2 linked regions of the Syntrophobacter fumaroxidans MPOB genome follow. The protein of the gene in region 1 interacts with the protein of each later gene in a pairwise test. Links are inferred from orthologs where the notes say so. Each region holds a gene or a part of one and is shown in the gene's direction. Other genes may lie near its edges.

What was found.
Region 2: the proteins of SFUM_RS17895 (region 1) and SFUM_RS01485 interact in binary tests that used the Escherichia coli proteins (3 or more experiments, as listed by UniProt). The link is inferred for Syntrophobacter fumaroxidans MPOB from one-to-one orthologs.

What each region holds. Positions count from the first base shown.
Region 1 is NC_008554.1:4,229,470-4,236,566, forward strand. Bases 1-2,967 are described here. They hold SFUM_RS17895 (peptidoglycan D,D-transpeptidase FtsI family protein), read left to right. Parts: upstream 1-411; coding sequence 412-2,523; downstream 2,524-2,967. Other genes in these bases: SFUM_RS17890 (FtsB/FtsL family cell division protein), read left to right, coding at 43-387; SFUM_RS17900 (UDP-N-acetylmuramoyl-L-alanyl-D-glutamate--2,6-diaminopimelate ligase), read left to right, coding at 2,600-2,967. Outside these bases: more of SFUM_RS17900, read left to right, coding at 2,968-4,114; SFUM_RS17905 (UDP-N-acetylmuramoyl-tripeptide--D-alanyl-D-alanine ligase), read left to right, coding at 4,136-5,527; murD (UDP-N-acetylmuramoyl-L-alanine--D-glutamate ligase), read left to right, coding at 5,524-6,888; putative lipid II flippase FtsW, read left to right, coding at 7,003-7,097. UniProt on the Escherichia coli protein: Essential cell division protein that catalyzes cross-linking of the peptidoglycan cell wall at the division septum. Required for localization of FtsN.
Region 2 is NC_008554.1:344,437-360,360, forward strand. The notes cover bases 2,178-5,145. They hold SFUM_RS01485 (PBP1A family penicillin-binding protein), read left to right. Parts: upstream 2,178-2,508; coding sequence 2,509-4,782; downstream 4,783-5,145. Other genes in these bases: rlmD (23S rRNA (uracil(1939)-C(5))-methyltransferase RlmD), read left to right, coding at 2,178-2,442; SFUM_RS01490 (tetratricopeptide repeat protein), read left to right, coding at 4,964-5,145. Also shown: SFUM_RS01475 (UbiA-like polyprenyltransferase), read right to left, coding at 1-295; more of rlmD, read left to right, coding at 1,018-2,177; more of SFUM_RS01490, read left to right, coding at 5,146-5,593; SFUM_RS01495 (AI-2E family transporter), read left to right, coding at 5,634-6,809; SFUM_RS01500 (hypothetical protein), read right to left, coding at 6,997-7,314; SFUM_RS01505 (PAS domain S-box protein), read right to left, coding at 8,195-11,410; SFUM_RS01510 (hypothetical protein), read right to left, coding at 11,403-11,645; SFUM_RS01515 (thiamine pyrophosphate-binding protein), read right to left, coding at 12,063-13,709; SFUM_RS01520 (acyl-CoA synthetase), read right to left, coding at 13,889-15,385; SFUM_RS01525 (aldo/keto reductase), read left to right, coding at 15,779-15,924. UniProt on the Escherichia coli protein: Cell wall formation. Synthesis of cross-linked peptidoglycan from the lipid intermediates.

The sequences.
Region 1 (7,097 bases):
CAGGGCGGAGATTCGAGTGACCCAAGGGATGGGAAGCGAACCATGAGCCTCCGGGTGGATACGAAACTGAGATTCGGCGGCGATTTCGATCCGATCGAAACGAGCACGTCCGGAATCGAGGTGAAGCTCTGGTTGGCGTCATCGGCTTTCCTGGTACTGGTCTTTGTTACATGCGCCATCTTTTACGTGTGGCTCTACATTCAGCAGGTTCAGAACGGCTATCGCCTGGCAAGGTATTTCCAGGAGCACGACCAGTTGATCACGATTCAGCGCAAACTGCGGCTCGAATGGTCGAGGTTTCAGGACCCGTACCTGCTGGAAGAGATGGGACGCAAACAGTTCGGACTCAATCCTCCCAAGCCGGATCAGAAAATGACGATGCGCTGACCCGGCTGAAGGTCGGAGGGGCTTATGGCGGAAAAACGAAATCCCGGAAAATTTCTGAATGCGCGCTACTGGTCGTGCTGCCTCCTCTTCAACATTCTGGTCATCGGCGGCTTCTGTCTGATCCTGTTCAAGGCCTTCCGCCTTCAAGTCCTGGAATACTCGACCTGGGACGAAAGGGCGCGCAACCAGGTCCAAACCACTTTCCAGGTCCCGGCCTACCGGGGTTCCATCTATGACTGCAAGGGCCGGCTGTTGTCCTACTCCGTGCCGCAGCCGTCGCTGTATGCGGATGGGGATCAGATCGAAAATCCGAAGAAAATGGCGGCCCAACTGGCCGCGCTGCTGGGAGAACCCGAAGCGGCTATTGAGAAGAAACTGGTCGCCAACCGCCATTTCGTCTGGCTCAAACGGCATCTCACGGATCAGCAGGCAGCCGCGATCGAAGCCATGAACCGGCGTGGTCTGAGCCTGACCAGGGAATACAAGCGATTCTATCCCTATCGCCAGGTGGCGGGGCAGGTGCTCGGATTCGTGGGAATGGACGGTGTCGGGCTCGAAGGGGTCGAGAAGTCTTTCGACCAGGTGCTGCGCGAAAACGCGACGTCGGTGGGCCAGGTGCGGGATGGAATCCGCAAATGCCTTTGGATGCGGCCCTGCCTTCCCCCTGAACCGGGTGAAAGCTTCGGAGTGCGCCTGGCACTGGACACGTTCATCCAATATGTGAGCGAGTGCGAGCTGGAGGCGGCGATGGCCAAGTACAAGGCGAAAGCCGGTGAAGTGGTCGTCGTCGACGCCCAGACGTCCGAAGTCCTGGCTATTGCCAACTGGCCTCCCTTCGATCCCAACCATCCCGACAAGAGAAATCCGAATTCGTGGCGCAACCGGGTCATCACGGATTCTTTCGAGCCGGGGTCGACGTTCAAGGTCTTCCTGGTCAGTGCGGCGCTCGAGGAAGGAGTCATCAAGGAGAAGGACCGCATTTTCTGCGAGAACGGAAAATGCAAGCTCGCAGGGCACGTCATCAACGACACGCATCCTTACGGCTGGCTCACCATTCCGGAAGTCGTGAAATACTCGAGCAACATCGGCGCCTCGAAGCTGGCGCTGCAGATGGGAAACGAACGCTATGCACGCTACATTAAGGCGTTCGGGTTCGGCTCTCCAACGGGCATCAGCCTTCCGGGAGAAGTGAAAGGCCTTCTCAGGAGCCATAAGCGTTGGCGGCCCATCGATCTGGCCACTACCGGGTTCGGCCAGAGCATAGGCGTCACCGCCATGCAATTGAACTCCGCCATCCAGACGATCGCCAACGGCGGCGAGTTCATCGAACCGCAGATCGCAAAGGAAATCCTGGACGCCCAGGGCCAGCCGGTGAGCCGGTACTGTGCAAAACCCCTCAGACGGGTCATGCAGAAGCAGACCGCCGACAGAATCCGTGCTATGATGGAATTGGTCACCAAAGAGGGGGGAACCGGCACGAGCGCCGTCCCTGAAGGTTACACCGTTGCAGGAAAGACCGGCACCGCACAGGTGCTGGATTCCGCCACCGGGCGTTACGCTTCCAACAAGTATACCGCCGTTTTCACCGGATTTGTCCCCGCGGACAAACCTCGCCTGGTCATGACCGTGGTCATCCATGAACCGCAGGGGGCGATCTACGGAGGAGTCGTGTCCGCTCCCGTCTTCAAGAATATTTCCGCGAAGGTCCTGCCTTATCTGGGAGTCCAGCCGACACTCGAAAGCGTTCCTCCGGCCAAGGGGCTGCGGCTGGCGGGCAAGAGCGGACAGTCCGTCGCCAAAGCTTCGGCGGATGCATCCAAGGCCGCGGCCAGGGGTGCCGAGACCAAGAAACCCGTCGGTGCCGCCGCTCGGTCCGGGAAACCAGACGCGGACAAGACCCTGAAAGCCGGGGCGAGCGACGGGATCACCGCCAAGTCTCAAGCGAAACCGGCCGTCACCCGGGCTTCCGGCCTGGAGCAATACTCATTGAAGGCGCAAACCCCTGCGACGGGAGCATATCAGGGGACCGGACGGGCGGGCGCCGCACTCGCATCCCTGCCCGAGCGATCGGTGCCGCGGGAAAAGCGGGAGCCTGCCCATGCCGGCGAAACGACTTTGAAATTACTTGTTGATTGATAAACGTTCCCCAATAGTGTAGGAATGCCAGTTTAATGTTTGGGGGACATCCGGTTTCTCACCCGGGGCATCCGATATGGCCAGAGCACTGAATAATCTACTCCGTGACGTCGAAATCCTGCAGACCGCAGGACCGTTGGACGTGCCCGTCACGGGTATTGCCTACGACAGCAGGCGGATTCAGGCAGGCAACGTTTTTGTGGCGTTGCCCGGAGTTCGGGTGGACGGAAACCGTTTCATCCCGGAAGCGGTCCGTAGCGGGGCGAGTGCCGTGATTACCGAGACCGTCGGGTTTTCGGAGTGTCCTGCCACCGTGGTGCGGGTATCCGACAGTCGTAAGGCGATGGCGCGCATGGCCGCCAACTACTATGGCCATCCGTGCGCCGGGTTGAAGATGATCGGGGTTACCGGAACAAACGGCAAGACGACGACCACGCTGCTGCTCGAGAGTATTTTGAAGAGGGGCGGCCATTCGGTCGGGGTTTTGGGAACGCTCTTCTACCGTTGGGGGGCGAAGAGCAAAACGGCCGGTATGACGACGCCGGAGTCGCTGGATTTGCAGGGATTGTTTTACGAGATGCGCGAGGACGGGGTCACCCATGTCGTGATGGAGGTTTCTTCACATGCCCTGGCCCAGGGGAGAGTGGCCGAATGCGCCTTCGACGCCGCCGTTTTCACGAATCTGTCCCAGGATCACCTCGATTATCACGTCACCATGGAGGACTACTTCGCGGCCAAGAGCCTGCTCTTTTCGGAATACCTCAGGACCGGTTCGGTTGCCGTGATCAACGGGGACGATCCGTACGGGGCGCGCCTCGTGGAAAAAGCCGGCCCGGGGGCCTGGAGTTACTCAACCGGTTCCGAGGCGGCCCGCGCCCATGTGAAGTCCGCCCGACTCACCGCGTCCGGCATCGAGGCCCGGTTGTGCGGGCCCGACGGAAGCATGGACATTCATTCGCCCCTGATCGGGCGTTTGAACCTCTACAATATTCTGGCTGCCGTGACCGCTTCCCTGGCCATGGGCGTCCCCGAAGCGGCGATAAGGGAGGGCGTGGCGGGGCTTACCTCCGTGGATGGGCGTTTGCAGCGCGTTGCGTCGCCCGGTACGGGTTTTGAGGTGGTGGTGGATTATGCGCACACTCCGGATGCGATGGAGAAAAGCCTGGGGTGTCTGAGGGAGATGACCGCGGGGCGCCTGCTGGTGGTGTTCGGCTGCGGCGGAGACCGGGACCGGGGCAAGCGCCCTCTCATGGGAAAGGTGGCGGGGGCGTTGGGGGACCTGGTGATCGTGACCAGCGACAATCCGCGCAGCGAGGTCCCGGAGAGAATCATCGATGAAATCGAGCCCGGAGTCCGGGCTTCCGGCCTGGAACGGATCCTTGCCGCTGAGCCTGGAAACGGCGCTCGGGGTTACATCGTGGAGGTGGACCGAAAATCGGCGATCGAGAAGGCCCTGGCGTGGGCGCGTCCGGGCGATACGGTGTTCATCGGCGGCAAGGGGCATGAGACGTACCAGCTTGTCGGAGGCGAGGTTCTGCCGTTCGACGATCGACTGGTGGTCGCGCAGTACCTGGCGCGAGAGCGGGAATGAAGCGAGGGGAAGGCCGGACGTATGCAATGGACCGTCGCACAAATCGTTGATGCCGTTCGAGGTCGCCTGATGGCCGGCGATCCGGCTCTCCCCGTCGACGCGATTTCCACCGACACGCGCAGCCTGCGGCGCTCGGACTGTTTTCTGGCGCTTGCGGGCGAGCGATTCGACGGCCACGATTTCATTTCGGCGGCCGTCGAAAAGGGGGCGGCGGTTGTGGTGGTCGCCTCCGGCCGCGGAGAGGGGGCGGTTCGAGCTGGAAGTGTCGCCGTGGTGGAGGTGGACGACACCCTCTACGCTCTCGGCGAGTTGGCGAGGACCCACAGGGCGCGGTATTCGATCCCGGTGGCGGGTATTACGGGAAGCAACGGCAAGACGAGCACCAAGGAACTGCTGGCGGCGATCCTGGAGCACAGACACGGGATTCTGAAAAACCGGGGGAACCTCAACAACCAGATCGGTGTGCCTCTGACCCTGTTGACCATGGATCCGACCCATGAAGCGGCCGTTATCGAGATGGGCATCAACGTGCCCGGCGAGATGGCCCGATTGGTTGAGATTGCGGGTCCGACGCTGGGGCTGATCACGAATATCCAACCGGCGCACCTCGAAGGGCTCGGCTCGTTGGACGGCATCCTGAAAGAAAAGGGCAGGCTGTGGGATGCGCTCGATGCCGAGGGGATCGCCGTCGTGAACCTTGATGACCAGCGGTTGCGAGCCTATTCGAAGCGATTGGCGGCCCGGACGGTGACCTGCTCCGTGCGGGACCCTGAAGCGGGAGTGCGAGTGGTCGGCGAGATCGAGAGCGATGAACATTCCACCCGTTTTCGGATGGTCCTGGGGACGGAAACCGTGCCGGTCGTCCTGTCGGCCGTCGGGATCCATTATGTCCGGAATGCGCTGGCCGCGGCTGCCGCCGCCTGGGCGATGGGGGAACCGGGGGAGGCGATCTCCGCGGGGCTTGCGGCGTACCGACCTGTCGGGCAGCGGATGCAGATACGTCACATGGAAGACGGGCGGGTGCTCATTGACGATACGTACAACGCCAACCCCGAATCGATGCTCGCCGCCGTGCGGGCGGCGTTGGCGGTATGCCGGGGAAAGCCTTGCATTGCGGTGCTGGGAGAGATGAGGGAGCTGGGAGCCGACAGCGCCGCATTGCACCGTGAGTTGGGCAGACGGATCGGTGCCATGGGGTTGAGCGGCCTGATCACTTTGGGAGAGCTTGCGGCGAGAATCGGCGAAGGCGCGGTGGAGGCCGGTATGAAGCCCGCTGCGTGTCGGCATGCCAAGAGCCACGACCAGGTGGTGGAGTGGCTTCGGGAACGGAAAATCGATGCTTCCTGGATACTTGTAAAAGGGTCCCGGGGAATGACGATGGAACGGGTTGTGGAAGGGATGCTCGGGCGATGAGACGCGGTGGACCGTTCAGAATGCCCGGCAGGGCGCTGGTCGTCGGCATGGGAGTGTCCGGCCGGTCGGTGTGCGAGTTGCTCTTGCGCAACGGAGTCGAGGTCGTCGCGACGGACCTCAGGCCGCTCGACCGGTTCGGCGGCACCCTGGACGAGCTGCGTGCGAAAGGCTGCCGGTTAAGGTTGGGGGAACATCACCCGGATGATTTCCTGAACGTCGACCAGATCATTGTGAGTCCGGGAGTGCCGTCGCTGCTCGAACCGCTGCGTGAAGCCCGCCTCAGGGGTATCGAGATCGTGGGCGAATTCGAATGGGCCTGGCGCCAGGTGGACGCGCCCGTGATCGCGGTCACCGGGACCAACGGCAAGACGACGACCACCGCTCTTATCGGGGAAATGATCAAAGCGTCCGGCACGCGCGTGTTCGTGGGGGGCAACATCGGGACGCCGCTGAGCCGGTGGCTGCTGGACGGAGACCGGGTGGACTGCATGGTGCTCGAAGTGAGCAGTTTTCAACTGGACACGGCGTTCCTGTTCAGGCCCGAGGTGGGAGTCTTGCTGAACGTGACCGAGGACCACCTGGATCGATATCGCGATTTTGAAGAGTACACGGAATCCAAGCTCTCGATGTTTGGGCGCCAGGAGTCCACGGATGTCGCGGTGATCAACCTGGACGACCCGGTCTGCGGCTCGAGGCCTTTCAACGGAAAGGGCAGGCTTCTGACCTCGAGCCGGAATGATCCGCGCACGCACGCCCATGTCGAGGACGGGCGGATCGTCGTGAACGTTCCGTGGAAGCCGGAGTTCCGTCTCGACCTGGCGGATCTGCGGCTCAAAGGGGTCCACAACGAGGAGAACGTGCTCGCCGCCATTCTTGCATGCCTGGCCATGGACGTAGTCCCCGAGGCCGTCGCGCGGGCCGCCGGGACCTTTGGCGGCCTGCCCCACCGTGTCGAATGGGTTCGAGCGGCCGGGGGCGTCGATTACTACGACGATTCCAAGGGGACCAACGTCGGCGCCGTCGTCAAGGCGATCGAAAATTTCGATCGACCCGTTCTCCTCTTGTTGGGGGGAAGGGACAAGCTGGGCTCCTACGCTCCCATTGCCGAGCGGATGAGGACCAGGGGCAAGGGGGTGTTCGTGTTCGGAGAATCGGCTCCACGAATCCACGCAGAACTGCGCGACAAGGTTCCCATCCGGTTGTTTCCCGATTTGGAGGGTGCGTTCTCGGCCGCCGTGGAACGGGCGCAGGCGGGAGACATCGTGCTCCTTTCCCCGGCCTGTTCGTCTTTCGATCAGTACGAGAGCTACGCGCAGAGGGGGGACCATTTCAAGAAACTCGTAGCCGCCCTTCCGGGGTAGCGCCGGGGAGGAGCGGGGAAGCGCCGGAGGCGGGCGTCCCCGGCTGTCCGCGCGGTTTGATGACGGCCCGGCGCTCCATGTGTTGACTTCAAGTCTCGAACGAAATGGAAAGTCATGTCCAAGCCCGTTGCAGACAGTCCTACATTCATAGTTGAACATAGCTCCGGGGAGGAACGGGCGGCAGCCTGGGCCGGCCTCTCCCTTGAAGT
Region 2 (15,924 bases), 3.9 Mb from region 1 along the record:
GTACCGACTTCCGGTCGATGGCTCCCGACGTCAGAGGCCTGTCGGATGTGCGCGGGTTCCTTCGGTCGAATTCGTAGTCCGCCAGCCGGTTGAATCCCATCGCGGCGGAACGGGCCGACGCCATGGCGAGCACGATCCACGCCAGGGTCGCCCAGGAAACGGGCTGGTGGCGGTTTGCGAGCAAAACGGCGGCGAGAGCGAACGGGAGCGCGAAGATCGTGTGGCTGAATTTGATCAATCGACCGTAGGTTCTGATTCGAGTGAGCAACATGGCGACGCGTTCACTCTCCCTCAAAGGTCATCCGGCCCTCCGGCGGAGCCCATTCTCCGTGTTCCGGAGGTGAAAGTCTCTTATCACAACGGCGCCACAAAAAAAAGACGACGCAACCGCCGATCCGCCCGAAAATGATTGCGGATAGGAGTTCCCTCCTCAAGAAAAACGCAGTATCCTTACGATTCCAAAAATCGCTCCGAACCGGTCTCGATTCGGAAAGCCCGAGGCGCGGGTTCCGCGTCACGAGCGCTCGAACGACAATGTCAGGCGTAGTTTTGGAGGATGAGCGGGATCCACCGTGGGCTGCGATACCAGGTTGCCTGGCAAATAGACTCCCGGGTGAGTCTGTTTTCATGCCTTGTGGTGACGCGGGCGCCATGGACAAATGCGTTCAAGTTGAGTGCATCAGGCGGGAGGGCATAAAGTTCTCCCCTACGTATGACCGGCACATCGGTCCGTAGGGACGGGGTTTATCCCCGCCCGCGTCAGCTCCCGCGGGGCAGGTGTTGTGCAATCTCGAACGCACCTCGGTATGAATCCGTCGTTTCCCCAGGGGGGATTCATCAGGACGGCAATCGCCCGGCTTGAGGTCCCGTTGATGATTTCAGGAAGGTGAAGCGGTCCCGCGGGCCGAGGGTGTGTCGGAGCGCCCGTGAACACGGCCCGTTGCGGGGACGGTTTGCGGGTGCGAGGCAGGTCGGGTGTGGGGGGGACGCCATGGAAGCAAGGACCGATTGCCGACGATGGACGACTTGAAGAAAGGCCGGGAGTACGAGCTCCTGGTGGAAAAGCTGGTTTTTGGCGGGAAAGCCCTTGCGCGCGTGGAGGGATTGGTGGTCTTCATGGACCATGCGGTTCCCGGTCAGCGGGTCAGGGCCTTGATCACCAGGAAGAAACGCCAGTATTGCGAAGCCAGGGTCGTGGAGGTGCTCTCGCAATCCGAGGCGCATACCGAACCGGTGTGTCCCCATTTCGGCGTGTGCGGCGGCTGCCAATGGCAGGATATCGCTTACGAAGAACAACTGAAATGGAAACGAGTCCAAGTCGCCGATTCCCTGGAACACCTGGCGGGGGCGCAGGGCGTGAAAATCGAAGCCGCCGTTCCGTCGGACCGGCTGATCCACTACCGGAACAAGATGGAATTCACATTCTCCGACCGGCGCTGGCTCACGCCCGAGGAAATCGATGCGGCGGGGATGCGGGATGCCTATACGTTCACCCTGGGGCTCCACGTCCGGAGCTGGTTCGACAAGGTGTTCAACGTCGAGGACTGCTTACTGGAGTCGGCCGAGGCGGTCGAGATTGTGAAAGAGACCAGGGACTGGTGCCGGGGGAGCGGCGTTCCCGCGTACGGCATAAAGAGCCAGCGCGGCTTCTGGCGGTTTCTCGTGATCAGGGAAGGAAAGCGGACGGGGCAGACTCTTCTGCACCTGGTCACTTCCGATCAACCCGAACACGAAGCAGCCGTGAACACCCTCACGCGGCACCTTGTTTCGCGATTTCCGCACATCACGACCGTCGTGCACTCGGTCAGTCGGAAGAAGGCCCAGGTGGCGTTCGGCGACCAGAGTCGGGTGGTTGCCGGGCCGGGGGTCATCGAGGAGCGGTTGGGGGGGCTCAGGTTTCGGATTTCCGCCGAGTCGTTTTTCCAGACCAATCCGTTCTCCGCGGAAAAGCTCTATGACGAGGTGTCCCGCCTTGCCGCCTTCCAGGGCACGGAAACGGTCTGGGACCTGTATTGCGGAACGGGCAGCATCGCCCTTTCGGTCGCGCCGCGGGTGGCCCGGGTGGTGGGCTTTGAAGTCGTGGACCAGGCGATCGAGGACGCCTGCGTCAACGCGCGGTTGAACGGGATCGAAAACGCCCGGTTCATCTCCGGAGACTTGAAGGAACGGATCAACCATGCGCGAGGGCCGGGAAGCGGTGAGCATCACCCGGACATCGTCATCACGGATCCGCCACGCGCCGGGATGCATCCGCAGGTGGTCGGGGCGCTGCTGGAAATGGGACCCGGGCGAATCATCTACGTGTCCTGCAATCCGGCGACTCTGGCGAGGGACCTGGCTTTTTTCACGGAACGATACGAAATCGGGACCGTACGTCCGTTCGATCTGTTTCCGCACACTCCGCACATCGAGTGCGTGGTGCGGATGGACAGGAAAAGATGATCCGGGTCGGGACAAGACCTTTGAAGCCTTCCGGCGCGGCCGGGATGCGGGCGACGATCATTCCTTATGATGAGTTTCACTGACAAAGCGGTTCGCAAGCGCTCTATCTGGTGGAGACTGGTCGTTCTGCTCGGGCTGGTCTGCGTTTTGTTCGCGACCAGTTACTATTTCTATCTTTACAATGAAGTCAGGCAGCGGTTCGAATCCCGCAGGTGGAGCATCCCCGCGCGCGTCTTTTCGGCCACCGTTCCGATCTACCCCGGCCACTCGCTGGCCTTGAGTCAACTCAGGCAGATGCTCGAGGAGCGACGGTACCGGGAGTCCCTGAGGGAACCTTTGCGCGCCGGGGAATTCAAGCTGCACAGGGGCAGCCTGATCGTTTTCCTCAGAGACTTCAAATTCCCCGGCCACTGGCTGCGAGCGCAAAGGGTCATGTTCGAGTTCCAGCAGAACCGGCTGGTGAGAATCCGCAGCCAGGAAGGCGATCTGGCCTATCTCGAGCTCGAGCCCATTGAAATCGCTCGCCTTTTCGGACGAAACCGCGAGAGCCGTTTGTTGGTAAACATCCGGCAGGTCCCGAAGCATCTGAGCGACGCGGTGATTGCCATCGAAGACCACCGCTTTTACGAGCACGGGGGAGTGGACTGGGTGGGAATCCTGAGGGCCGTCTGGACGGACGTTCTGGCTCGGCGCCTGGTCCAGGGAGGCTCCACCATCACTCAGCAGCTGGTGAAGAACTACTTCCTGGAGCCCGAACGCAGTCTGAAAAGGAAGATGCTCGAAGTCTCGATGGCTTCGATCATCGAGTCGATGTACGAGAAGGACGAGATCCTCGAGATGTACCTGAACGAGATCTACCTGGGACAGCGGGGCGGCGTGGCCATCCACGGCATCGGGGAAGCGTCACGCTTTTTTTTCGGAAGAAACGTCGAGGATCTCACCCTGGCCGAATCCGCTACCCTGGCCGGGATGATAAGGAGCCCGAATAACTGCTCGCCCCTTACCCACCCCGATGCGGCCCTCGAGCGCAGAAACACTGTCTTGAAGCGGATGCTTGACCTGGAGAAAATCACGGCCCAGGAATACGAACAGGCGCGGGCGGAGCGCGTCAGGGTGCCGGGGACCTTTTTGCCGGTGAACACGGCCCCGTACTTCGTGGACTATGTTCGGCGGCAGCTGCAGGAACTCTACGAGCCGGGGGTGCTGGAATCGGAGGGGCTGAACATATACACCAGGCTACACCCCGAAATGGCGCTCGCTGCGCACAAGGCCGTTGTCGAGGGTCTTCAGGAGCTTGAAAAGGAGCGGGCCGAGGGGGCGCGAGGCGAAGGAGACGCTTCACCCCCGCTACAGGCTGCGCTCATCGCCATTCAGCCGAAAACCGGGGCGGTACTTGCGCTGGTCGGGGGCCGGGACTATGCCGAAAGCAGTTTCAATCGTGCGCTGGAAGCGCACCGCCAGCCCGGCTCCACCATCAAACCGTTCATCTACCTGGGCTCCCTGGACCGCTACACGGCCGCCAGCTGGATACCCGACGAACCGACGCCGTATGTTGTGGACGGCGATTCGTGGACTCCGCGCAACTTCGACGATCACTACCGCGGACGCGTGACATTCCGGTTGGGGCTTGAAGAATCGATCAACGCGGCGACGGTCAACCTGGCCTCCACGGTCGGGCTGGACGGGTTGATCAAGACGATCAGAAGCCTGGGAATCCAGTCTCCGCTTCAGCCGGTGCCATCCCTTGCGCTGGGCGCCTTCGAAGTCACTCCCATTGAACTGGCGGGTGGGTACGCCGCATTGGACAATGACGGACAGAGGCCCTTTCTGCTCAGCCTCAAAGAAGTCGTGGCGGAAAACGGCGAGGTCCAGGAACGGCGCGATATGGATTTCGTCACGGTGACCACGCCCGCCAAGGCGTTTCTCATTACGAACCTCTTGGAGGGGGCGATGGAGCGGGGCAGCGGGAAAAGCGTGCGCAGGATGGGAATCGATTTTCGCTGCGCCGGTAAGACCGGAACAACCAGCGACTACCGCGATTCGTGGTTCGTCGGGTACACGACCGACCTTCTTGCAGTGGTTTGGGTCGGATACGACGACAATCGCCCCACCGGGCTCACCGGGGCTCGGGGGGCCGGAAGAATCTGGGCGCGCTTCATGAACGAAGTGCGGCCGTGGATGAATCCCCAGGCTTTCCGTGTTCCTCCGGGGGTGGTACAGCGCGTCATCTGCGGGCAGTCTGGAAAGCTGGCGAATCCCAGGTGTCCCGATAAGCGGATGGAATATTTTCTGGCGGAAAACGAGCTGAAAGAATATTGTAATATTCATCGCAGGGAATGAACCGACTCCCTTTCGAACGTCCGCATTGGAGGCCGGTGCGCCTCGTGCGCCGGCCGGTCGTGCGGAGTTTCCGAATCCGCTTCAGTTTCACGGAGCACGTGTCGATACCTGAAAAACAAAGATCGAAGGCATCTTCAGTGCGGCATGGTGCGTGTTGTCGTCCGTGTGGAAAGGCCCCGGAATGCGAATAACCGCGAGAAAAGTCGTGTCGGGTGCGGCCTGCCTGGTGGTCGGGCTCCTGTTGCTGGCGAGTTCCGGATGCGGGTCCAGGAAACAGGTCCAAATTCCGTCCGAATGGCGTACGCCTCCCTCCGCAACAACCCAGGCTCAACGCGCGCCCGCCGCCGTTCCGCCGTCCACGGCACCTCCACCCGCGCCGGGTTTGATCTTGAAACCGCCGCCGCAATTCAAGGAAAAGGACGTCGAACCCGGACTGGAGACGATCCAGCCGCCCGTGCCGGAGAAGAAGCAGGCGGTCGTCCATCCGCCCCAGCATCTGGCTTCCATGCACCTGGTGGACCAAGCCAGGGCCGAGCTCTCGAGGGGAAGGCCGGATGCGGCCATACCCGTCCTGGAACAGGCGGTCCAGGTGGATGTGCACAACGGAGACGCCTTCCTCGGGCTGGCTCGTGCCTGGAAGATGAAAGGAGCTCGCCGGAAGGCCGTCGAATTCGCCAAGAAAGCCGAAGTGCTCTTTCAGGACGACTCCAGGAAACTGAAGGAGGCGTATCTCCTCGAGGCCGAGTTGTACAGGGAACTGGGGGATACGAACAAGTCCAACCTCTATAAGCAGAAAGCGTCCGAGCTGTGAGAACGGGCTTCGGATTCGTCTTCAATCCGCGGAGAAGGGTATGAGCAAACGATTCCTGGAGACGCTGAACGGGACGCCCCGCTTCCCGGGGTATCGTCCTTTCCTTCTCGTTGTGCTGTTCTATTCCCTTTATCTCACTTACCTGATACTCCACCCGTTCCTGGACACGCTCATCATGTCCATCGTGATTTCCTCGTTGTTCTATCCGCTGCAAACCTGGCTGGTGAAAAAGTACCGCGGCCGGCAGACCCTTGCCGCCCTGACCATCGTGTTCATCATCACGTTCGTCATCGCCATACCGATATTTTTCTTCGCATCGACGCTCATCGCCCAGGGAGTGCAGACCATCAACCAGATCAACGATTGGCTTCGCGCCGGCAATATCCAGAAGCTGGCACAAGATCCACGGGTCATGGAGTTGATGGACTGGGTTCAGACTCGACTCTCGTTCCTGGACCTGAAGAAACTCGACGTATCCAGCAATATCATGGCACTGAGCAAGAACTTCGGTCAGTTCGTCCTGAGCCGTGCCGCGACCATACTGGGCAATGTCGCCAGCCTGGTCACCCACTTTTTCATCCTCGTGTTCATTTCCTTCTACCTGGTGCGCGACGGGGCCGCGATGCTCGATGCCGCGAGGGGGTTCTCCCCGTTGCGCAAGGACCAGGAGGACCGGTTGCTCGGCGGCATCCGGGTGGTGGCCCGTTCCGTGCTCATGGGCGCCTTCATGACCGCGCTGTGCCAGGGGCTGATCGGGGGTATCGGAGTTGCCCTGATCGGTTTGCCGGGACTTTTCTGGGGCACGGTGATGGGCTTCGCCTCTTTCATTCCCATCGTCGGAACCGCCTTGGTCTGGGTTCCCATGGCAGCTTACCTCGTGTTGCTCGGAACCTGGAAATCGGCCCTCTTCCTCGCCATCTGGTGCATCGTCCTGGTGGGCAGCATCGACAACTTCGTAAGGCCTTACCTGATGCGGGGGCAATCGAACCTGTCTCCGTTCTACATCTTTCTGTCGATCATCGGTGCCGTCCAGTACTTCGGGCTCACCGGCATTCTCTACGGTCCGCTGATCGTGTCCTTTGCGATGATCATGCTCTATCTCTACGGTGCGGAATACCGGGAGGATCTGGCGGAAAGCAAGAGCGGCACGCATGCGGTTGAGGAAAAGGCGCAGGAGACGCCGGGCGGGGAGCTTCCAGCCTCGACGGGAGAATAGTCTTCAGACTTGCCGGAGAATCGGGCTTTTCGCCCGGCTGTTGTTTTTTGGGCACAAGGGAGGACACCACGAAGAAAGCATGCCGTTCCTTCGGGTCCCCCGGCCGCGGATCCGCCCGAACGGGGGACCCGTTATCGATATCGGCGGCGAGAGTCGAACGCGTTGAAGGGTGATCCGCGGGGAGCCGTCACACGCAGATCCAACCCCCTTTGCCGTCCGGGACCCACACCCTCTTGGGCGTAACCGCATCGGTCCTTCCGAGGGCCGAATCGGACTTCGCGTGCAACACGAGCTTGTGACCGTTGAGATTCGGCGGAGAAGCCTCAACAATGATCCCCTCTTCATTGATCTGGAAACTGGCACTTTTCGTCGTGGCCGCGGGGATGAGCGGTGTCGGAACCGGCTCGATGCGGGAATCGACCATGGGCAGGTAGGATGCCTCGACAAGCTTTCCCGTCTCGTCGATCTTGACGTAAAGTCTCTCGCTCACGATTTTCTGTTCCATCTTTCCCTCCTCTGCCGGATGTCATACCGAGGTGCGTTCAAGATGACACAACATTTGCCCGTCGGGAGGTGACGCGGACGGGGAAAAACCCCGCCCCTTGCTACAGACCGATGTGCCGGTCACACGTAGGGGAGGGCTTTATGCCCTCCCGCCCAATGCACTCATCTTGAACCCAATGGCCCATGACGCCTGCGTCACCCGCGAAGCATGGAAACAGACTCCCCCGGGAATCCATTTTCTACGTTACCTGGCATCAATCCTCGACGCCCCTCCCATCACCCCGTTCGGGTTCGTCATTGTAGCGCCAGGCTCTCTCCCGAAACTTTACAACCTGACTCCGCAAGCTTTGGCGAGGGACCGTCCCTGAGGTCTTGAAGGCGAGCTTCCGACAGACCGTCCGCGCGCGGACGGGGTGGAACGAATGTGAACGGGAGTCCGCTCAGGTCGAGCACCCTCTGTGCCATAGTATTAATATAGCAAGGAAGTCCGGGACATCAAGGTGTCGGTCCGTCATTCCCCCCGGGGAGGACGACGTTGTCCGCACCTTCCGGCGAGCGCCGGAGATTTCGGTGCGGGCACGGGCAGGGCTTCGATCCGGCGGAAAGGGGTTGGACCCGTTCCCGGCAGTCCTTCGCGGCTTGGGTCACCTGACAGCCGAGACCGGATTGCAGAACCTGATGCACACATCCGGCGAAAAAACCGCCCGCCGGTGAAACCCGCAGTGCAGCGCCGGCATCGTCCCGCCCGCGCCGGCGGCGATCTCCCGCAACTTGTTCGACCTCATTGGCCTGATGAACTGCGGTGGTGGGTATCTGATGACCGCGGAATGCGTTCGGAAAATGTGCGGGATTTGAGCGAGGTCCGGCGTCCGGTGACGCAATCACTCGTCGATGCTTTGTTTGGTGTCGCCGCTTGATTCGGGGACTCGGGGCAGGGAGACGGTAAAGAGCGTGTCGCGCTCTTCCTGGGTAACGAAAAGAAGACCGCCCATACCCTTGAGCAGCCGGTAACTCAGCGGCACCCCGCCGGTCGCATCGCCTTCCTCAAAAGGCAGAAAAAGCCGTTCGGGATCCTGGACGGACTTGTGCGCCGGGAGGCGATACCGGAAATCGATCTGGATGTTGCGGTCGCTTTCGTAGGTTCTTATGGTCAGAAGTCCCTGTTTATCCATGACCTTTGCGATATGCGTGATCACATGAACGAAGACTTCGCCCAGGACATCGGGGTCCACCAATGCAGGGGGGAGCTCCGGGGCGAGATCCAATTGCCAGACCACCCGTTCGCGTTCCAGGTCCTGCGCGAGCAACCCCACGCATTCCGCCGCCACGGTGTTCACGGGGCATTCCCGGGAACGGATGTCGACGGGTCTGAGATAGTCCTTGATGCGGTCCAGGATCTTCTCCAGTCGCCTGGATTCCTCCAGAATGATTTCCACCTCGGGGCTCTCAGGATATTTCTTTTGGAGACGCATGGCAAACCCGCCCAAAGACATGAGCGGATTGCGTATTTCGTGGGCCACCTCCGCCGCGATGGCGCCGAGAGTCTTGAGCTTTTCTCTCTGCACCAGGGCCTTTTGAGCGGCCTCGAGTTGCAGGGTCCGTTCCCTGACCATATTCTCGAGTCGATCGCGATAATTTTTCAGCTCTTCCTCGGCCTTCTTCCTTTCGGTGATGTCCCTGATGACGGCGACATAAGCCGTTGGCGAACCATCCGGTCCTCTGATCGCCGAGTACGATCCTTCCATGGGGAGTATGGTTCCATCCTTGCGCACGAGGTTCCATTCCGTCCGGAAGGGAGCTCCGGTTCGGATGGCATGGTGCGCTCGTTGCCCGAAAACGACATAACTCTCTTCGGAGGGGTGAACCACTCGTATGGATTGCCCCTCCAGCTCCCCGCGCTCGTAGCCGAAAAGGTCCAGGAACGCCTGATTGGTGGAAACGATCATTCTGTCCTTATCCACCATCAGAATGGCGTCCGAGGTGCTTTCCACCAGTGTCCTGTAGCGTTCCTCGGACTCCCTGAGTGCCGCCTGGGCCCGCTTGCGCTTCCGGATCTGCTTTCGCAGCTCGTTCACCTTCTCTTCCAGCTCCCTGGCCTGTTGGAGAAGGAGCCTTTCCCTTTCCTGGTAATAGTCGATTCGCTCAGACAGCTCGCTCGGCAAAACCTTCAGGTCGGCGAGGATCTCGCCATAAACCTCGGAAAGCTCCTGGGCTTCCCTGGGCGTAAAAATGGTCCCCTGCTGCAAGGCCTTGTGAGCGGCCGCCGACCCGATGGCCCCGGCCAGGGATCGCTCCACCTCGTTATGCAGCTCGACCAGCTGGACGATCGAAATCCGCGCGGCCTGATGTATTCCCGTCTGGAAAAGGCATTTCTCCACCATGGCCGTCGCCTCCGGTTCGGCAAAATACTGGCCGAAAACCTTTTCGATCTCGCTTCTCTTGGGAGCCAGCTCGATGTAAGCGTCCCAGCGGCGGGCGCGGCGCAGAGGAGCCGGCGTACCCAGAACCCCCACGAATTCCTCGGCAAGACTCCGCTCTTCATCGCGTTCCCTGGAACACAGGGAACCGGCAACATAGAGACCGATATTGACGAACATCGTCCAGAGAACGGCGTGGCTCAAGGGGTTCAACCCCGTCAGGCCGAACAGCTCCTCCGGTTTCAGAAGCTCGATTCCCCACGCTCCCTTTTCGAGCAGAGCGTTTGAAATCCAGCCGCTCTTGATGAAAGACGGCAGGAGCAGCGTGTAGCTCCAGACGGCGAATCCCCCGGCGAGGCCGAGGATGGCGCCGGTCTTGTTCCCACCCCGCCAGAAGAGGCCGCCCAGAATGGCCGGAGCGAACTGAAGCCCCGCGGCGAACGAAATGAGGCCGATATTGACCAGCATGTAGGATTCACCGATTCGCTCCTCGAACCAGTAACCGATGATGATGAAACCGGCCACAGCGCCCCACCGGCATTTCAAAAGATGGCGCTTAACGAAAGCCAGGCCGGGAATCCATTGCACCAGGGGCAGCAGCAGATGGTTGGTGATCATGGTTGCCATAGTTACCGAGGTGATCATGATCATGCCCGCCGCCGCGGAAAAACCTCCGATGAACACCAGGAGCGACAGCCACGGTTTGCCGTGCTGAAGAGGGATGCGCAAAACAAAGGTGTCCGCCTGGTCGGGCGGCCGGCCGTCGAGCAGCCCTCCCGCGGCGATGGGGAGAACGAACATGCTGACCAGCAGCAGGTAGAGCGGCAGGAGCCACATGGCCGTCAGGATGTGTTTCTCGTCGTGGTTCTCCACGACCGCCACGTGAAACTGCCTGGGGAGAAAGAGAATCGCCGACATGGAAAGGACGAGATAACCCGTCCACGTGACGTAGGAACCGGCATCGTGCCTCCCCAGTTCGAAGACATGATGAAAAGGGCTCTCCGAGAACCGCCTGAAGATGTCGCCGAAGCCGTCATACATGAAGTAAGTCACAAAGATGCCGACGGTGAGGAGGGCCAGCAATTTAATGACACATTCCACCGCCAGGGCCATCATCATGCCCTCGTGCCGTTCGGTGGGATCCAGCCGCCTCACGCCAAGGATGATCGTAAAGACCACCATGAGCACCACGACCAGGGGACCCACATCCGCCCGGATCCAGGAGGATGCGTCGGCCGCGGTGATGATCTCGAAAGTGGAAATGATCGCCTTGAGCTGAAGCGCGACGTAGGGTGTGATGCCCACCAGCGCGATAAGGGTGACCATGGCGGCAACGGACTGGGACCTGCCGTAACGGGCTGAGATGAAATCCGCAATGCTCGTGATGCGACGGCTGTTCCTGAGATGAACCAGTCTCCGCAGAATGGACCACCACAGCATGATGGCGATCGTCGGACCCAGATACATGGGCAGAAAGAGAAACCCGGAAGTTGCGGCCTGACCCACGCTTCCATAGTATGTCCAGGCCGTGCAGTAGACCGCCAGGGATAGAGAATAGACGAAAGGGTTGTTGGCAGGGCTTCTGCCTGCCGCCGATTTCCGCTCCACCCACAGGGCAATCAGGAACAGGCATGCCATGTACAGGCAGAACGCGCTGAGCACTATGCCGGAGTCAAGCACCGTGGTCCTTCCGCTTCCTGACCTCGTCCCCGGAAGCAGACTTGCTGACGATTCTGCTCACAAGAAACAGGAGGATGATGCCGATGGCCCAGAGGATATAAATGTAAGCAAGGAGAACCTCTGGTCGTTTCAACCGAAAGATGTCGAGGAACGGCCAGTTGAGCAGGGCAAATCCGAGGACGAACAGCAGGGTGTGAAACTCCGAACGCTGCAGAACACTTCTCAACCGTTTCACCTGGTTTCTCTCCTCGATAGATGAAGACCACGGCGGCGGACCGGCGCCGAACACCCCGCGTGCGGGCGCCTCGTCATCAGTGAGCGCATCGAGAGACAGTAATCAGGATTGAGTTCAGTAGTTTTGGCGGTGAATTAACGATAAAGAATCCGCCGAGACAAATCAAGCCGGAATAATACATCGAGCGGCGTGATGGATCGTGTGATACCGGGTTGCCTGGAAAATGGATTCCCGGGCGAGCCTGTTTTCATGCTTCGGGGTGTCGCCGGTGTCATGGACAATTACGTTACGTTCAAGATGACGGCATCGGGCGGGAGGGGATAAACTCCGCCCCTTCTTTACGTCCGATCGGCGCATCGGTCCGTACGAGGGTGGGCACGGCTCCGCCGCGCCCACCCATCGGGCCGGGCGAAGAACTCACTTGTAAATGGTCAAATCGCGGGTGCTGGAGCTGAACGTCTCGCGGTCCACGAGAACGTTGACGCATGCCGGCTTGCCGGAATTTCGGGCGCGGTCGAGGGCGGCCCGTATTTCGCCCGGTTCGGTGACGTGCTCGCCGTGTCCGCCCATGGCCTCGATAATCCGGTCGTAGCGCAGAGAATGGAGCAGATTGGCCGTATTCCCCTTTTGGGGTCCGTATTTCAACAACTGCACGTAGCGCACCTGATTCCACGCCCCGTTGTTGGCCACAATTCCGACCATGGGCAGGTTGAACCGAATGAGCGTATCGTAATCGAACCCGGTCAACCCGAAGGCTCCGTCACCGAAAAGCACCACGACGTCCCTGGCCGGCATGGCCGCCTTGGCGGCGATGGCGAACGGCGTTCCCACTCCCAGCGTGCCGAGCGGACCGGGGTCGAGCCACTGGCCGGGCCCTCGTGGCCGTATCACGCTCGCCGACATCGTGACGGTGTCGCCGCCGTCGGCGATGAGGATGCTGTCGTCCCGGAGGAAAGCATCGATCTCGCGCGCGAGCCTGAGCGGGTGAATCGGCACGGCATCCGAGCTCAGAAAACGACTTTCCCTCTCCAGAAGCTCGGTTTCCATGGTACGCAGCTCGTCGAGCCACTTGCGGGTTCCTCCGGCAGGTGACACGGCGCCCTCGAGCTCTTCCAGGAAAGCACCCGCGTCCGCCTGTATGGCCACTTCCACGTCACGGTTATGACACAGCTCCGCGTAGTCGAGGTCGACCTGGATGATCTTCGCCCCCTCTGCAATTCGGCTGCCGTATCCAAGCCTGAAGTCGAACGGAGTGCCGATGACCAGCACGACGTCGGCCTTGGAAAGCGCGAACTTTCGGGTCCGATTGAACGCGTGCGGCGAATCGACCGGCAGGCAACCTCGCGCCGCGCCGTTGAGGTAGGTGGGAATCCCGGCCCGTTCCACAAACAAACGCAGCTGTTCCACCGCACGGCAGCTCCAGACCTGCGTCCCGGCGATCAGCGCGGGGCGCTGCGCTTTGGCGAGCAGTCCGGCGGCCCGGGCCATGAGTTTCCTGTCACCCGTCAGGCGGCATTGGGAGCGGGACTGAACGGGGACGCGGACCTCGTTTTCTTCCACTTCCCGATCCAGCACGTCCTGGGGAATTTCGAGAAAAGACGGACCCGGACGCCCGTTGCAGGCTTCCCGGAGCGCGAGCCCGATCATCTCCGGGATGCGCACGGTATCGAAGACCGTGCCCGAGAACTTGGTGATGGGGCGCATCATGTCCACGGAATTCATTTCCTGCAGTCCGCCCTTGAGCAGGTTCCGGATCGGAGCCTGACCGCCGATGAGAAGCATCGGCACTTGGGCTCTGTACGCGTTGGCCACCCCGGTGACCGCATCGGTCACCCCGGGTCCGGCCGTGACCACGGCGACCCCCGGGACGCCGGTGAGCCTGGTCCATGCATCCGCCGCATGGGCCGCCGTCTGCTCGTGCCGCACGTCGATGATGCGGATTCCCTCGTCCAGGCACCCGCTGTAAATGTCCATGACGTGAGCGCCGCAGAGCGTGAAAATGGCTTGAACCCCCTCTGTGGCGAGGGTTTTTGCAACCAGCTTGCCGCCTGTCAATCCGGCCATCTGTGTTTCCTCCTTCGAGTGAGTTCGAAAGTTGTTGAAAAACGGATCGGCGGACCCCATTGCCCCCCGGCGCGGAGGCCGAGGCGCCGCAAAGCGAAACGCCGCTCAGCTCTCGTGCCCTCGGGGCGGGCGCCCGGGGGCCGCGCTCGGAGCGCGGTTGTCGCGCGAGGCGCATTCGGCTAAGGCTTCTCGCGCTGAAAGCGTTCCTTCAACGCCGGCTTGGACACCTTTCCCATGGCGTTCCGGGGCAATTCGGAAAGGATTGCTATCTCTCTGGGAATCTTGTACGGAGCCAGCCGTTCTCCGGCCCATGCCCGAAAGGATTCGAGCTCCACTTTCGCGCCTTCCCGCATCACCAGCGCGGCGCACACGCGATCGCCCCAAACGGGGTCCGGAACCCCCACCACGGCGCATTCCCGGATGTCCGGATGCGTTCTCACGGTCTCTTCGATTTCAAGCGCCGAAACCTTGTACCCGCCGGTCTTGAGAATATCCACGCTGTTGCGCCCGAGAATGCGGTACGTGCCGTGTTCTTCGACGGCGATGTCCCCCGTGAGGAACCATCCGTCCCTGAACGCCTTGAGAGTATCCTCGGATCGGTTCCAATATTCGAGAAACACCGTGGGGCCGCGAACTTCGATCTCGCCGGGAGTGCCGATCGCGACCGGTTTGCCGGATTCGTCCGTCAGCCTCACCTCCACGCCGGGGAGCGGGCTCCCCACGGAACCGGGTATACGCCTCCCCTCCAAAGGATTGGACAGAGCCATCCCGATCTCGGTCATTCCGTATCTTTCCAGCAGCACGTGGCCGGATATGCGCCGCCACTGCTCCAGGGTGCCGACCGGAAGCGCCGCGGAACCGGACACCATGAGCCGCATCCCGCGGCAGGCTTCGGACATGCGTTCCCGGTCCGCGGGCGACGACTTTTCCCAGTGATCGATGAGCTTCACATAAATCGTCGGCACCGCCATGAACAGGGTGAGCCCGCCTCGCAAGAAGCGGCCCCATACCTCGGCCGGATCGAACCGGGGCAGGATTTCGCAGACCGCTCCGACCCGGAGGGCGCAGGCGAGCACGTTCACTATTCCGTGAACGTGATGCAGCGGCAGAACGTTCAGGATGCGATCCTCGGACGTCCATCCCCAGGCCAGGACCAGGCTGGTCACCTGGGCCGCAAGGTTTGCATGCGTCGTCACCACTCCCTTGGGCCTGCCCGTGGTGCCGCTCGTATAGAGAATCATGGCCCGCCGGTCCGCGACGATCGTCGGAAGGACTCCCGGAGCGTGCTCCAGCGCCTCGGTGCTCAAGGCGAACCTCAAGCGCAGGTCCTCCGAGAGGGGCTTCAGGACCGCCGCGAGTTGCGGGTGAGCGATGACCGCGGCAGGGTGCGTATCGTCGAGCACGTATTCCAGTTCCGGGCGGGGATGGAACAGGGACAGCGGCATGGCGATGCCTCCGGCGCGCCAGATACCCCACTGCACCGCAACATAGTGGAACCCCGGAGGCGCCAGGAAGGCCACCGGTTTTTCCTCCAGATCGGAAGAGCCGCCCAACAGAAAGGATGCAACCCTCGCCGATGCGTCGAGGAGTCGGCGGTACGAAAAAACACCCTCCGGGGTCGAAATTGCATCCCGGTCGGAGTACCGTGCAGCCTGTGCGGCGAGAAGTATGGACATGGCGTTTCTCCCGGCGCTTCAGTCCGCGCCTCCTTGTTTCGCGGCCTGTTCTCAAGCCGCGCGGAGCGGAATCGGAACCGCCCGCCGCGGTCCCGCGCGAGCACCTCGATCGCCCGAGTGTGCGAACACAAAGTCAGATAAGTATATAGCGTCAAGAACTTATATTATATCCATATCTGAAATATTCCCACACGGAGCGATTCACGCCCGAAGCCGACCGGTGCGGACAACGAAAACGGCAACCGTTCGCGCGCACGCCCGTCTCTTTCGGCCGGAAAGCCGGACGGCCTGGAATTTCCACTGGGGCGTGTCTAGATTGAATTCGGACGGTGCGGCTTCGGATGTCCGGAGCTCGACGTGGATATTGGCTCAGATGAGAAAGGAAAACACGCGATGGAAAAACGGAAGCTTGGACATTCGGGGTTGGAGATTGCTCCGATCGCTTTTGGAGGCAACATTTTCGGGTGGACCGTGGACGAGCCGACCTCCTTCGGGTTGCTGGACGCGTTCGTGGGGGCCGGGTTCAACTGCATCGACAC